One region of the Agrococcus carbonis genome, then DNA from elsewhere that is predicted to be linked to it. Evidence: predicted binding sites of a transcription regulator. Region 1 holds the regulator's gene; the other holds the start of a gene.
What was found. Region 1 encodes HrcA, which represses chaperone genes, less so after heat shock. Its sites were predicted from a motif close to TTNGCACTCGNNNNNNNCGAGTGCNAA; they were not measured.
Positions count from the first base shown of each region.

Region 2: the regulator HrcA is predicted to act here: its motif matches at 4,310-4,336, upstream of groES (co-chaperone GroES).

Region 1 is NZ_LT629734.1:389,696-397,387, forward strand. It holds gene ybeY (rRNA maturation RNase YbeY) at 1-62, opposite strand, end outside; gene BLT67_RS01895 (PhoH family protein) at 62-1,123, opposite strand; gene BLT67_RS01900 (histidine triad nucleotide-binding protein) at 1,083-1,427, opposite strand; gene BLT67_RS01905 (16S rRNA (uracil(1498)-N(3))-methyltransferase) at 1,452-2,177, opposite strand; gene dnaJ (molecular chaperone DnaJ) at 2,177-3,271, opposite strand; gene hrcA (heat-inducible transcriptional repressor HrcA) at 3,272-4,285, opposite strand; gene BLT67_RS01920 (DUF4870 domain-containing protein) at 4,444-5,379, shown strand; gene hemW (radical SAM family heme chaperone HemW) at 5,387-6,592, opposite strand; gene BLT67_RS01930 (DUF1990 family protein) at 6,595-7,230, opposite strand; gene lepA (translation elongation factor 4) at 7,239-7,692, opposite strand, start outside.
Region 2 is NZ_LT629734.1:1,985,626-1,993,317, forward strand. It holds gene rimI (ribosomal protein S18-alanine N-acetyltransferase) at 1-171, shown strand, start outside; gene tsaD (tRNA (adenosine(37)-N6)-threonylcarbamoyltransferase complex transferase subunit TsaD) at 168-1,271, shown strand; gene BLT67_RS13440 (DUF4190 domain-containing protein) at 1,342-1,701, shown strand; gene BLT67_RS09630 (hypothetical protein) at 1,772-2,770, shown strand; gene BLT67_RS09635 (hypothetical protein) at 2,775-3,083, shown strand; gene BLT67_RS09640 (class I SAM-dependent methyltransferase) at 3,087-4,265, opposite strand; gene groES (co-chaperone GroES) at 4,410-4,706, shown strand; gene rarD (EamA family transporter RarD) at 4,782-5,693, shown strand; gene BLT67_RS09655 (ABC transporter substrate-binding protein) at 5,834-7,111, shown strand; gene BLT67_RS09660 (ABC transporter ATP-binding protein) at 7,508-7,692, opposite strand, start outside.

The sequences.
Region 1 (7,692 bases):
AGCCGCAGCAGCTGGGCCTCGTCGACCTCGGCGCCGGATTCGTTGAGCAGGTCGATCGCCATCAGCGCCTCCCGCGGTGCTGCTGCTGCGGACGCCGCGCCTCGCGCGCCATCTGCCGCTGGTCGTGCTCGGTGTACGCGTCGACGATCGCACCGACGAGCGTGTGCCGCACGACGTCGGCGCTCGTGAGGTGCGAGAAGTGGATGTCGTCGATGCGGCGCAGCACGTGCTGCGCGACCTGCAGCCCGGAGGTGCCGGCGGGCAGGTCGACCTGGGTCGCGTCGCCGGTGACGACCATCTTCGAGCCGAAGCCGAGCCGGGTGAGGAACATCTTCATCTGCTCGGGCGTCGTGTTCTGCGCCTCGTCGAGCACGATGAACGAGTCGTTGAGCGTGCGGCCGCGCATGTACGCGAGCGGCGCGACCTCGACGACGCCGGTCGCGAGCAGCTTCGGCAGCAGCTCGGGATCCATCATCTCGTTGAGCGCGTCGTAGAGCGGCCGCAGGTAGGGGTCGATCTTGTCGGTGAGCGTGCCGGGCAGGAAGCCCAGCCGCTCCCCCGCCTCGACCGCGGGCCGCGTGAGGATGATCCGGTTGACCTCCTTGCGGTGCAGCGCCTGCACGGCCTTCGCCATCGCGAGGTAGGTCTTGCCGGTGCCGGCCGGGCCGATGCCGAACACGATCGTGTGGTCCTCGATCGCCTCGACGTAGGCGCGCTGGCCCTCGGTCTTCGCGCGGATCGACTTGCCCTTCGAGGTGAGGATCACCTCGCCGATCGCGTCGGCGAGGCTGCGGCTCGAGTCCTGCCGGAGGATGCGGGAGCCCTCGCCCACCTCGGTCTGGCTCAGGTGCGTTCCCTGCCGCACGAGGTCGACGAGCTCGCGCACGAGCCGTCCCGCGACGCGCACGTCCTCCTCGGGGCCACTGAGGCTCACGAGGTTGCCGCGCACCGCGACGGTCACATCGGGGTGCTCGTGCTCGAGCCGCGTGAGCAGTCGGTCCTGCGGCCCGAGCAGCCGCACCATCTCGATGCCGTCGATCTCGATCGACTCGGTGGCGGTGGACCGGGTGGACTCGGTGGACTCAGGCAAGCGAACCCTCTCCCAGCGATCCCGCGAGCACATGCGCGTGCACGTGGAAGACCGTCTGCCCGGCGAGCTCGCCGGTGTTGAACACGAGGCGGAAGTCGCCCTCGGCGCGCTCCCGCGCGATCGCCCGCGCCACCTGCACCATCTCGGCCAGCAGGTCGGGGTCGCCGGCGGCGAGCTCGACCACGTCGCGGTACTGCGCCGTCTTCGGCGTCACCACGACGTGCATGGGTGCCTGCGGCTTGATGTCGGTGAACGCGATGAGGCGGTCGTTCTCGAGCACGATCTCCGCCGGGATCTCGCGCGCGATGATCTTCTCGAACACGGTGGGCTCAGCCATGCCGTCAGCCTACCTTCGCGCTGCTCACCAGCGGCCGAGCAGCATCGAGAGGCCCGCGATGCCCGCGAGCCCGGCTGTCGAGGTGCGCAGCACGTGGTCGCCCATCCGGGCCGGCACCGCGCCCGCCGCCTCGAGCGCCTCGAGCTCGCCCGGCTCGATCCCGCCCTCGGGCCCCACGACGAGCAGCACGTCGCGCTCGAGCGGCACCTGCGGCAGCGCGACGGATGCGGTGGGCTCGAGCACGACGAGCTGCCACTCGTCCGCGAGACGCGCGAGCCCCGCGGTGTCGACGACCGCGCCCACGCCGGGCAGGTGCGGGCGGATCGCCTGCTTGCCCGCCTCGCGCACGATCTTCCGCCAGCGCTCGAGCGCCTTCTCGCCCCGGTCGCCCTTCCACTGCACGACGCTGCGGCGCGCCTGCCACGGCACGATCGCGTCGACCCCCAGCTCGGTCGCCGCCTGCACGGCGAGCTCGGCGCGGTCGCCCTTCGCGAGCGCCTGCGCGAGGCCGATGCGCGGCACGGGCGCCGGGACGCGCTCGACGCGCTGCAGCACGACGTCGACCCCGTCGCGCTCGGCGCGGTCGATGACGCCCTCGGCGAGCGTGCCCTCACCGTCGCTCACGAGCACCCGCTCGCCGCGGCGCATCCGGGAGACGACGGCGGCGTGGTGCGCCTCCTCGCCGGTGAGCGTCACGACGTCGCCCGCTGCGGCGCCGGCGAGCGCGTCGTGCCAGTAGCAGTGCGCCATCAGAGCCGGAAGCGGTCGCGCATCTTGGCGAACAGGCCCTGCCGGTAGTGCGCGAGCTGCGGCGCGGGCGCCTTCGTGCGGTCGCGCAGCTCGCGCAGCAGCTCCTCGGTGCGGCGGTCGACCTTCTGCGGCGTCACGACCTGCACGCCGAGCTTGAGGTCGCCGCGGCCGGCGCCGCGCAGCCGGGTGACGCCGCGGTCGCCGATCGTGATGACGTCGCCCGACTGCGTGCCGGCGCGCACCTCGACCTCGACGGGCCCGTCGATGCCCTCGACCGTGGTGCGGGCGCCGAGCGCCGCATCCGGCATCGACACCTCGAGGGTGCCGAGCAGGTCGTCGCCGTCGCGGCTGAAGACGTCGTGGTGGCGCACGTTGATCTCGAGGTAGAGCGTGCCGGCGGGGCCGCCGCCCTCGCCCACCTCGCCCTGACCGGGCAGCTGGATGCGCAGCCCCGTGTCGACGCCCGCGGGGATGTCGACCGGGATCGTGCGCTCGGCGCGCACGCGGCCGTGGCCGGCGCACGTGTGGCACGGCTGCGGGATGACGGTGCCGTACCCCTGGCAGACGCCGCAGGGCTGGCTCGTGACGACGTTGCCGAGCAGCGAGCGCACCTGGCGCTGGACGTGCCCGGAGCCGCCGCACTGCAGGCAGCGCTCGGGGCTGGTGCCGGGCGCGGTCGCGGCGCCCTCGCACGTCTCGCACAGCACGGCGGTCTGCACGCGCAGCTCGCGGTGCACGCCGAAGACGACGTCGGCGAGGTCGAGGTCGACGCGCAGCAGGCTGTCCTGCCCCGGCTGTCGCCGCGAGCGAGGGCCGCTCGAGCGGCCGCCGCCGAAGAACTGCTCGAAGATGTCGCCGAAGCCGAACGAGCCGGCGCCGCCCATGCCGGGCATCGGGCCGCGGTCGTACTCCGCGCGCGACTGCGGGTCGCCGAGCACGTCGTAGGCGTGCGTGACGTCCTTGAACCGCTCCGCCGCGTCCTCGCTGGGGTTCACGTCGGGGTGCAGCTCGCGGGCGAGCCTGCGGTACGCCTTCTTGATCTCGTCCTGGGCGGCGTCGCGGGCGACGCCGAGGGTCTCGTAGTGGTCGGTCACTCAGTCCTCGCTCAGCAGCCGCGTGAGGTAGCGCGCCACTGCGCGCACCGCGGCCATGTTCCCTGCGTAGTCCATCCTGGTGGGGCCCAGCACGCCCACGTGGCCCTCGATGCCGTCGGTCGAGTACGTCGATGCGACGATCGACGCCTCGCCGAGCGGCCCGTGCAGCTCGCGGCCGATGCGGGTGGCCACGCCGCCGTCGCCGCCCATCTCGGCGAAGAGGCGCAGCAGCGTGACCTGCTCCTCGATCGCGTCGAGCACGGGGGTGACGGTGCCGTGGAAGTCGCGCTCCTCGCGCACCAGGTTCGAGGCGCCCGCCATCACGATGCGGTCGCCGCCGCCCGTCTGCAGCATCTCGCCGAGCGCATGCGCGACGGCGGCGGTCGCGGGGCCGAGCGAGGCGGGGGCGGATGCGGCGGCCTCGGCGAGGCGCTGCTGGGCGTCGGCAGGCGAGCGGTCGCCGATCATCTCGGTGAACGCGCGCCCGAGCGCGCCCGCCTGCTCGGGGTCGATGCGCTGGCCGGCGTCGAGCACCCGCTGCTCGACCCTGCCGGAGTCGAGGATGAGCACCGCGAGCACCCGGCGCTCCGAGACCGCGACGAGCTCGACGCGGCGCACGAGCGCATGCCGCCGGATCGGCACCTGCACGAGCGCGACCTGGTTCGTGAGCTGCGAGAGCAGCCGGGCGGTGCGGTCGAGCACGTCGTCGCGGTCGACCGACTCGTCGAGGAAGCGCGTGATGGCGAGCCGCTGCGCCTGCGTGAGCGGCTGCATGCGCTGCAGGCGGTCGACGAAGACGCGGTAGCCCTTGTCGGTGGGCACGCGGCCGGAGGAGGTGTGGGGAGCGACGATGAGCTCCTCCTCCTCGAGCAGCGCCATGTCGTTGCGAATGGTGGCGGCGGAGACGCCGAAGGCGTGGCGCTCGACGATCGCCTTCGAGCCGACCGGCTCGCGCAGCGCCACGTAGTCCTGCACGATCGCGCGCAGGACCTCGAGGCCACGATCCGAGACCATCGCTCCCCTCCCCGTCTGTGCTGGCACTCTCAACTGCTGACTGCCAATCCTACCGCGACCCGCCGCGGTTCGAAGAGGATCTCCAGGCGATCGCGCGCACAATGGCGGTAGCGGCAGTCGCCTCGGCGGCCCGCGTCGACATCCGAGAAAGGCACGCCATGTCCGATCCCAACGCTCCTCGCCCGGGCGAGCACGATCCTGCCGAGCAGCCGGTCGACGGATTCTCCGTGACCGACGAGCAGCACGCCGCGCCCAGCGCGCCCGCCGCGCCCGGCGTCGGCGAGCCCGCCCAGTCCTTCTCGTCGCCCGCCGCCGGAGCGGGGCCCGAGGCCCCCGGCCAGCCCGCCTTCAGCGAGCCCGCCGATCCCGGCCAGGGCTGGCAGCACGGCCAGCAGCAGCCGGCGCCGGGCAGCGGCGACGCCGTGGACCCGAACGCCCAGGCCGCATCCGGCTACGGCCAGGCGCCCGGCGCACCGCAGACGCCCAGCGCCCCGCAGTACGGCGCCCCGCAGGGCCAGTCGAGCGCGCCGACCTACGGCGCTGGGCAGGACCAGCACCCGTACGGGCAGGGCCAGGCGGGCTACGGACAGGGCCAGGCCGGCTACGGCCAGGGCCAGCAGCCGTACGGCGCCCCGGGCGGCCAGCCGCAGTACGGCGCCCAGTACGGCGCCCCTGGCCAGCCGCAGTACGGCGCTCCCGGTCAGCCGCAGTACGCCGCCGGCGCCCCCATGTCGCCCGTGGACGAGAAGAACGCCGGCATGTGGGGCCACCTCTCCGGCCTGTCGACCATCGTCACGGGCGGCTGGGGCGGCTGGATCGGCCCGCTGATCGTCTTCCTCATCTACAAGGACCGCAGCGCCTTCGCGCGGCAGGAGTCGAAGGAGGCGCTGAACTTCGGCATCTTCATGACGATCCTGGCGATCGGCCTCATCGTTGTCGGCACCATCCTCAGCATCGTCGGCATCGGCTTCATCCTGATGGCGCTCTACTGGGTGCCGGGCCTGCTGCAGGTGATCTTCTCGATCATCGGCGCGATGCGCGTCAACGGCGGCGGCTCGTACCGCTACCCGTTCAACTGGCGGCTCGTGAAGTAGCCGCGCCTCACGGCAGCAGCCGGCGCACGACCGCGTCGGCCAGGAGCCGCCCTCGCAGCGTCGGGACCACCCGGCCGGCGAGGGCGGCTCTGCCGTCCACGAGCTCGTCGGCGACGAGGCCCGCGACCGCGCGGCGCCCCTCGGGCTCGAGCAGCCCGACCGGCAGCCCCTCGGCGATGCGCGACTCGAGCAGCACGCGCTCGACGCGGCGCGTCTCGTCGTCGAGCACCTCGCGCGCGAGCGCCGGCGAGGCGCCGGCCGCGAGCCGGTCGCGGTAGGCGGCCGGATGCTTGACGTTCCACCAGCGCACGCCGCCGACGTGGCTGTGCGCGCCGGGCCCGAAGCCCCACCAGTCGTGGCCGCGCCAGTAGGCGAGGTTGTGCCGGGCGACGCGCCCGTCGCGCGCCCAGTTGGACACCTCGTACCAGGAGTAGCCCGCGGCGCCGAGCGTCGCATCCGCCGCCTCGTACATCGCCGCCTGCAGGTCGTCGTCGGGTGCGGCGAGCTCACCGCGACGGATGCGGCGGGCGAGCGCCGTGCCCTCCTCGACGATGAGCGCGTAGGCGGAGACGTGGTCGGGCGCCATCGCGGCGGCGGCGTCGAGCGAGCGCTGCCAGTCGCCGAGCGACTCCCCCGGCGCGCCGTAGATGAGGTCGACGCTCACCTCGAGCCCCGCGTCGCGGGCCCACTCGACCACCAGCGGCACGCGCTCGGGGTCATGGGTGCGGTCGAGCGCCGCGAGCACGTGCGGCACCGCCGACTGCATGCCGACCGAGACGCGCGTGACGCCGCCGTCGCGGAGCCGCGCGAGCCCGGCGGCGTCGATCGAGTCGGGGTTGGCCTCGACCGTGACCTCCGCACCCTCGGCGAGGCCGAACGCATCCGTCACGCCCTCGAGCATCGCGACGAGGTCGTCCGCGGGCAGCAGCGTCGGGGTGCCGCCGCCGAAGAAGACGGTCCGCATGGGCCGCAGGGGCCCCAGCTCGCCGAGCACGTCGCGGGCGAGCGCGATCTCGCGGGCGACGTCGCCGGGGTAGCCCGCCCGGGTCGCGCCGCGGAGCTCGTCGGCCGTGTACGTGTTGAAGTCGCAGTAGCCGCAGCGCACCGAGCAGAACGGCACGTGGATGTAGGTGCCGAACGGTGCGTCGGCCGCGGTGCCCTCGGGCAGCCGGCCGTCGGCGGGAGCCGCCTCGCCGTCGGGCAGGCGTCCCATCGTCAGCGCACGTCGATCGACCGCAGCACGTTCATATAGCGGTCGTGGTACCTGGCCCGGAGCGCCTTCGCGAACGGCTTGCCGAGCTTCGCGTACCACGCGGCGTTCCGCACGATGGCGCGGAAGTGCAGGAAGACGGTCTCGTCGTCGGCGATCTCGACGGTGAAGCGCTCCTCGCCCGCCTCGGGGTGGCCTTCGAGCGTGCCGAGGATGACCCCGTGGCTGTTGGCCTCCTCCTCGACCGCGATGACGCGCATCGGGCCGTGGAACTGGATGCCGAGCAGGCGCACGCGCTGGTCGACCGAGTCGCCCGGCTGCAGGAAGGGCTCGCCGTCGGGGCCGAAGTCCTGCTGCGGCTCGATGCTCGCCGCGCGGGTCGCCTCGTCGCCGTCGAAGCCGACCGGGCGGTAGACGGTGCCCTCCTCGGTGCCGACGACGTCGACCTCGATGCCGGCGAGCCGCTGCACCTTCCAGGTGCGCAGCGCCGCGACAGCGGCGTCGTAGCGGGGCCGGCCGTGGCCGATGCGGCTGCGCAGCTGCACGACCTCGAAGCCCTTCGGCGGGTACCGGTGGAAGTCGAAGTGGGCGGTGGCCCCGACGGAGCCGTAGTTCGTGGCGCGCTCGCGGATGGGCTTCATCGTGCTGCCTACTTCGCTTCCTTCTTCGTCTCGCCGCTCGAGAGCGCGGCGATGAACGCCTCCTGGGGCACTTCCACGCGGCCGACCATCTTCATGCGCTTCTTGCCCTCCTTCTGCTTCTCGAGCAGCTTGCGCTTGCGGGTGATGTCGCCGCCGTAGCACTTGGCGAGCACGTCCTTGCGGATCGCGCGGATGGTCTCGCGGGCGATGATGCGGGCGCCGACGGCGGCCTGGATCGGCACCTCGAACTGCTGCCGCGGGATGAGCTCGCGCAGCTTCCCGGCCATGAGCACGCCGTAGGCGTAGGCCTTGTCGCGGTGCACGATCGCGCTGAACGCATCCACCTGCTCGCCCTGCAGCAGGATGTCGACCTTGACGAGGTCGCCCTCCTCCTCGCCGTCGAGCTCGTAGTCGAGGGATGCGTAGCCCTGCGTCTTCGACTTCAGCTGGTCGAAGAAGTCG
Region 2 (7,692 bases), 1.2 Mb from region 1:
GAGGCCGCGCGGCGCGGCGTGCGCGAGCTCTTCCTCGAGGTGCGCGCCGACAACCCCGTCGCGCGAGCGCTCTACGCGTCGGTCGGGTTCCGCGAGATCGGCGTGCGGCCGCGCTACTACCAGCCGGAGGACGTGGACGCCGTGGTGATGAAGCGCGAGGAGGAGCGATGAGCGCGCCCGTGGTGCTCGGGATCGAGACGAGCTGCGACGAGACGGGCGTCGGCATCGTGCGCGGCACCGAGCTGCTCGCGAACCGCATCGCTTCGTCGATGGAGCTGCACGCCCGCTTCGGCGGCGTCGTGCCCGAGATCGCCGCGCGCGCCCACCTCGAGGCGATGGAGCCGACGATTCGCGCGGCGCTCGACGACGCATCGCTCACGCTCGACGACGTCGACGCGATCGCCGTGACCGCCGGCCCCGGCCTCGCGGGTGCGCTCATGGTCGGCATCGGCGCCGCGAAGGGCCTCGCGACCGCGCGCGAGCTGCCGCTCTACGGGGTCAACCACCTCGTCGGCCATGTCGCCGCCGACGTGCTCTCGGGCGAGCCGCTCGAGCTGCCGACGGTCGCGCTCCTCGTCTCGGGCGGCCACACGTCGCTGCTGCTCGTGCGCGACCTCGCGGGCGACGTCGAGCTGCTCGGCGAGACGATCGACGACGCCGCGGGCGAGGCGTTCGACAAGACGGCGCGGCTGCTGGGGCTCAGCTACCCCGGCGGCCCCTCGATCGACGCGGCCGCCGTCGGCGGCGACCCGGCGGCCATCGCCTTCCCCCGCGGGCTGACGGCGCCGAAGGACCGCGAGCGGCACCGCTGGAACTTCTCGTTCTCGGGACTCAAGACCGCCGTGGCGCGGCACGTCGAGCGCGCCGAGGCGGCGGGCGAGACGCTCCCGATCGCGGACGTCGCGGCGAGCTTCCGCGAGGCCGTCGTCGACGTGCTCGTCGCGAAGGCGCTCGATGCGTGCGCGGAGCACGGCATCCCGCGGCTCCTCCTCGGCGGGGGCGTCGTCGCCAACCGCCGGCTGCGCGAGGTCGCCTTGGAGCGCTGCGCCGCAGCCGGCGTGACCCTGCGCATCCCGCCGCTCGACCTCTGCACCGACAACGGCGCGATGATCGCGGCGGTGGGCGCGATGCTCGTCGCGCGCGGCGATGCGCCGAGCGAGCCGGGCTTCGCCGCGGAGTCGACCCTCGACGCGAGCACGGTGCAGGTCGGCGGCGTGGAGGTCGGCGTGCAGGCCGGTGCCCGGCAGGCCGGCGCCGAGGCCGAGCGGTGAGGCGGATGCCCAGGTCGGGCTGGCAGGATCGGAGGGCGTCCGTGGGCGCGATGGCGACGGGAGGCAGGCGATGAGCGCGACAGGCTGGACCCAGCAGGGCTGGGGCGCGCCCGCCGCACCGCCCGCTCCGCCCGCGCCGGCGGCGTGGAGTGCGCCGACGCATCCGGGCCCCCGCACGAGCACGATGGCCGTCATGGCGATCCTCGCCGCAGCGGCCGGCACGACGGTGCTCGTCGGGCTCGGCTCGGTCGCGGCGATCGTGCTCGGCGCGATCGCGCTCTCGCAGATCCGCCGCACCGGCGAGGACGGCAGGCTGCTGGCGATCTGGGCCATCGTGCTCGGCGCCGTGACGCTCGTGGCGCTGACGATCGCCACGATCGTCGGCATCGGCATGGTGGTCTCGCTCGTGGAGCAGATGCCGAGCTTCTGAGCGCAGGTCGACCCGCGGCGGGAGCGATACGGTATGCACGCGCGATCGCGCCACTGCTGAGGAGGTTCCCGTGAGCGACCAGCTCCCCCCGGCCGACGACCGCTTCCGTCGACCCGACCAGGACGCCGAGCAGGCGGGCGCGCCCGCCGCCGACTTCGGCCAGCAGTCGGCGCCCGCCCCCGGCCAGCAGCCGGAGGCACCCGCGTACGGCCAGCAAGCCGAGGCGCCCGCGTACGGCCAGCCGGCGGCGCCCGCCTATGGCGAGCAGGCCGAGCCCGCCGCCTACGGCCAGCAGCCTGCCGAGGCACCGGGCTACGGTGCGAGCGCGCCGACCTACGGCCAGCAGCCCTACGGTCAGCAGCCGCAGGGCCAGGAGCAGTACGGCCAGGAGCAGTACGGCCAGAGCGCCCCCGGCTATGGGCAGAGCGCCCCCGCGTACGGGCAGAGCGCTCCCGCGCACGGGCAGCAGCCGTATGGGCAGCAGCCGTACGGGCAGCAGCCGTACGGCCAGGATCAGTTCGGCCAGGAGCAGTACGGCCAGCCGCAGTACGGCCAGAGCGCGCCCGCGCACGACCAGGGCTACGCGCAGCAGCAGCCGTCGTACGGCGACGCCGGCTACGGCCAGCAGACCGGCTACGGGCAGCCCGGCTCGGATCAGGCGGCCTACGGCCAGCAGGCCGGGTACGACCAGCAGACCGGGTACGGCCAGCAGAGCACCTACGGGCAGACCGGCTACGGCGACCCGGCCGCAGCTGCGGCGTACGGCCAGCCGGGCTTCGGGCAGCAGTCGTACGGCCAGCCCGCGGCCAAGCGGCTGCAGCCCATCACCGTCTGGTCGATCGTGCTCGTCGGCGTCGGCGTGCTGTTCACGTTCCTGTTCGGTCTCGGCTTCCTGCCGGCCGCGATCGGCTCGATCCTCGGGTTCGTCGCGATGCGCAAGAACCCCGAGGCGAAGCCGTGGCCGCTCGTGATGGGCATCGTGGGCGCGATCGCCGCGATCGCGTCGCTCGCGCTGTTCATCTTCAACGTCTCGAGCCTGATCGCCTGGATGCAGTACTACGGGGTCTGATCGCATGACCGGCACGGGCAGGCCGCCCGCGGCGGATGCGCCCGGCACGAGGCGCTGGAGCACGCTCACCGCTTCGGCGGTGCTGCTCTCCGCCCTCGGCGCGGTCTTCGCGTTCGCGAGCGGCATCGGCCTGCCGCTCGCGCTCGCAGGCGCCATCTGCGGCGGTCTCGCGCTCCGGCGCGATCCCGGGGCGCGCCCGTGGCCGCTCGTGGCGATGCTCGTCGGCATCGTCGGTGCGCTCATCGGCGCGGTGCTCGTGGTGATCGCGACGGCCGTGTGGGCGCCGCTCGTGCCGGGGATGCTCTTCGGCTGAGCGCTACGCGCGGTCGGCGAGGATCGCGCGGTGGCGCCCGCCCACGCGCGTCGCGAAGAGCGTCGCGCGCTCGTCGCCCGCGAGCTTCAGGCGCTTGCGCAGCGCATGCGGGTCGATGTCGGCGCCGCGCTTCTTGATCTCGAGCTCGCCGATGCCGAGCTCGCGCAGCCGCTGGCCGATGCGGCGCTCGTCGAGCGGCATGGTCTCCCGCACCCGGAACGCCTGCGCGAGCGGCGTCCGCACCTCCGACGGGCCGGAGAGGTACGCGATGCCCGGGCTCACGGCGGCCGCGCCGAGCCCCTCTGCGAGCGCCCCGATGAGCTCGGCCCGGATGACCGCGCCCGCCGGCTCGTAGAGCCACTCCTGCAGCTCGCCCGGCTCGGGGTGCGACGCGTCGCCCGTGAGCTCCGCGGCAGCGCCGTCGCCGAGCACGAGGGCGCTGCGGGCGACGCCCGGGCGCGCGAGCGCGCCGGTCCACACGACCGCCTCGACGGTCTCGAGCCCGTCGGTCACCCACTGGTGCTCCGCATCCGCCGGCAGCAGGGCGCGGTCGATCCCGGGTGCGAGCTTGACGCCCGCGGGACGCTCGGCGGCGCGCGCGAAGACGGCGTCGAGCGCGGGTGACCAGTCGGCCGGGTCGCTCAAGCGACGCCGGTCGTCGCGGCGGGCGGGGTCGAACCACAGCGCCTCCGCGTCGACGGGGGTCTCGAGGGCGTCGCCGTGCACGACGGATGCGTGCCAGTCGGCGAGGTTGTAGGTCGCGACCGCGGCGGTCACCTCGTCGCGCTCGACCGCCGTGACCTCGAGGCCGAGCGTCGCGAACGCGAGCGAGTCGGCACCGATGCCGCACCCGAGGTCGGCGACCGACACGATGCCGGCCGAGCGCATCCGCCCCGCGTGGTGCGCGGCGACGCGCAGCCGCGTGGCCTGCTCGAGCCCCGCCTCGGTGAAGAGCATCGCGCGTGCGAACTCGCCGAACTTCGCCCGTGCGCGCCGGCGCAGCCGCGCCTGCGTGAGCACCGCGGCGACGAGCCGCCGGTCGTGCCCCTCGCCGCGCAGCCGGGCGACCTCCTGCACGAGATCGTCGCGGCGCTCGCCGCGCGCTTCGAGCGTCGCCTCGGTGCGCTCGAGCAGGGCGAGCCCCTCGCGCGACAGCAGCAGTCGCAGCTCCTCGGCCTCCATGCCTTCAGTCAAGCACTGCCACGGCGCCGCCCGTGCCCGCGCGATTGGCACTCATGTTGACCGAGTGCCAATCGACGGCTTAGGCTTGGAGCGTTGTCCGGCGAGTCCGGACAGACCCCAGAGTCTGACAAGAAAGAGGCAACCGTGTCGGTTTCCATCAAGCCGCTCGAGGACCGCATCGTCATCCAGCAGGTCGAGGCAGAGACGACCACTGCGAGCGGTCTCGTCATCCCTGACACCGCCAAGGAGAAGCCCCAGGAGGGCGAGGTCGTCGCCGTGGGCCCCGGCCGCATCGACGACAACGGCAACCGCGTCCCGATGGACGTCTCCGTGGGCGACCGCGTGCTGTACTCGAAGTACGGCGGCACCGAGGTCAAGTACGGCGCCGACGAGTACCTGGTGCTCTCGGCGCGCGACGTGCTCGCGATCGTCGAGCGCTGACGCTCAGCGCATCCGCTGCGGCGGCTCCCCTGCGGGGGAGCCGCCTTCGCGTCTTCTCGGGGAGGTGAGGGGCTGATGGCCGACCAGGCCAGAGCGGGGCTGTGGTACGCGCTCTTCGCGTACGTCTTCTGGGCGTTCGTGCCGGTGTACCTGCAGCTGACGAAGGGCGTCGACGGCTTCGAGCTCATCGGCTGGCGCGTGCTCTCCTCGATCGTCGTCGCACTCGCGCTCGTGGCGATGACGCGCGGCTGGCTGCGCCTCCGCACGGTGCTGCGCAGCCGCCGCGACACGTGGACGCTCGTGCTCGCCGGCCACGCGGTGCTCATCAACTGGACGACGTTCGTCATCGGCGTGCTCACCGACCGCGTGCTCGAGACGAGCCTCGGCTACTTCCTCAACCCGCTCGTGAGCGTCGTGTTCGCGGTGCTCTTCCTGGGGGAGCGGCTGCGGCCCCTCCAGTGGGTCGCCGTCGTGCTCGGCGCCGTCGGGGTCGGCGTCATGGTCGTCGCCTACGGCGAGGTGCCGTGGATCGGCCTCATCATCGCGCTCTCGTTCGGCACCTACGGGCTCATCAAGAAGCGCGTCGGGGGGTCGGTGGATGCGCTCTCGGGCTTCACGATCGAGACCGTCGCGGCGCTCCCCGCGTCGATGGCGATGCTCGCCTTCGCCCTCGTCACCGGCGGCCTGACCGTGGCCGCGAACGGCGCCGCGAGCGTGCTGGGCGCCGCGGGATTCGGCGTCGTGACCGCCGTGCCGCTCCTCGCGTTCGCGGCCGCGACCCGACGCATCCCGCTGTCGTGGATCGCCTTCGCGCAGTACCTCACGCCGACGCTCACCTTCCTGTTCGGCGCCTTCGTGATGCACGAGCCGATGCCGTCGGGGCGCTGGGTCGGGTTCATCCTCGTGTGGCTCTCGCTCGTGCTGTTCTCGGCGGATCTCCTCGGCCGCCGCGTGCGACGCGTGCAGCCCGCCCCGCCGCTCGGCTAGCGTCGGCGGCCTTCGAAGTGGGGTACACAGTCGCCAAGACCGTTACAAGGTCGTGACGCGCGACGGCGGAAGAACGGCCGGATCTCGCCTACTGTTGCACCAACGCCCACACGGGCGACTCCATGTCATTGAGGAGCACGATGAAGTCCTTCCTTCGCACCCAGGGGCGCAGCCCCCGCCGGTACGCAGCGCTCGGCGCCGCGACCGCGGGCGTGCTGCTGCTCGCAGCCTGTGCCGGTGGCGGCAGCCCAGCGCCGTCCGGCTCGGAGGGCGCCGACCCCGGCGCCGCTCCGTCCGACGACACCCTGCTCGTCGGCACGATCCTGCCCCAGACCGGCAACCTCGAGTTCCTCGGGCCGCCCGAGTTCGCGGGCGTCGACCTGGCCAAGGCCGACCTCGAGGACGCCGGCTACGAGTGGACGGTCGACGTGCAGCACCGCGACTCCGGTGACACGACGACCGACATCGCGACCCAGTCGGCGGGCGAGCTCGTCTCCGCTGGAGCCGACGTCGTCATCGGCGCCGCGTCGTCGGGTGTGTCGTTCACCTTCATCGACCAGCTCATCGACGCGCAGGTCGTGCAGATCTCGCCGGCCAACACGTCGCCCGACTTCTCGGACTACGAGGACGACGGCTTCTACTGGCGCACCGCCCCCAGCGACGTGCTCCAGGGCCGCGTGCTCGGCAACCTGATGGTCTCGGACGGCGCCGCCTCGGTCGGCTTCATCACGATCAACGACCCGTACGGCACGGGCCTGCAGGAGAACGCGGCGATGGCGGTCGAGGCCGCCGGCGGCACGGTCACCGGCAACGTGCTCTACAACCCGGGCGACACGAACTTCAGCACCCAGGTGCAGGAGATCCTGCAGGGCAGCCCCGACGCGATCGGCATCATCGCCTTCGCCGAGACCGCCCAGATCGTGCCCGAGCTCGTGACGAACGGCTTCCCGGCCACCGGCATGTACTTCGTCGACGGCAACCTCTCGAACTCGTACGAGTTCCCCGAGGGCACCCTCGAGGGCGCGAAGGGCACGCTGCCCGGCAACCCCGCCGACGACACGTTCCAGGATCGCCTGCTCGAGATCGACCCCGACCTCGGCGACTTCTCGTACGGCCCCGAGTCGTACGACGCGGTCATCCTCGCGGCGCTCGCCGCGGCCCAGGGCGGCAGCCCCGACGCCGTGACGATCCGCGACAACCTGCAGTCGGTCTCCGAGGGCGGCACGAAGTGCACCGAGGTCGCCGAGTGCCTGCAGCTGATCGCCGACGGCGAGGACATCGACTACGACGGTCCCTCCGGCCCGATCACGTTCGATGAGAACGGCGACCCGACCGAGGCGTACGTGGGCATCTACCAGTACGGTGCCGACAACCAGTACACCTTCCTCAACGCGGAGTTCGGCTCGCTCAACGAGTGACCTGACTCCCACCGCGAGGGCCCCGCTGCGGCGGGGCCCTCGTGCTGTGTCCGCGCACCGCCCCCTCGCCGGTCGAGGAGCGCGCGGCGCCTCCGCGCTGTCCCCTCGCTGGTCGAGGAGCGCGCGGCCTCCGGCCGCTCGCGTCACGAGACCAGCCGTCCCCTCGCTGGTCGAGGAGCGCGCGGCCTCCGGCCGCTCGCGTCACGAGACCCGCCGTCCCCTCGCTGGTCGAGGAGCGCGCGGCCTCCGGCCGCTCGCGTCACGAGACCCAGCCGTTCCCTCGCTGGTCGAGGAGCGCGCGGCCTCCGGCCGCACGCGTCACGAGACCATCCGCCGACACAGCGAAGGGCCGCCCCGCGCTCTCGCGGGACGGCCCCGTGCTCTGATGCTGGTCGCCTACGGCTGCTCGGCCCGAGGCTCCGCAGCGCGCGCCGCACCGGGCTCCGCCACCGGCTGCGAGGCCGTACGCGCCTTCTCCTCGACGTCCGTCGCGAGCGTGCCGAGGTAGAGCTGGATGACCTTCGGGTCGTTGAGCATCTCGCGGCCCGTGCCCGTGTACGCATCCTTGCCCTGGTCGAGCA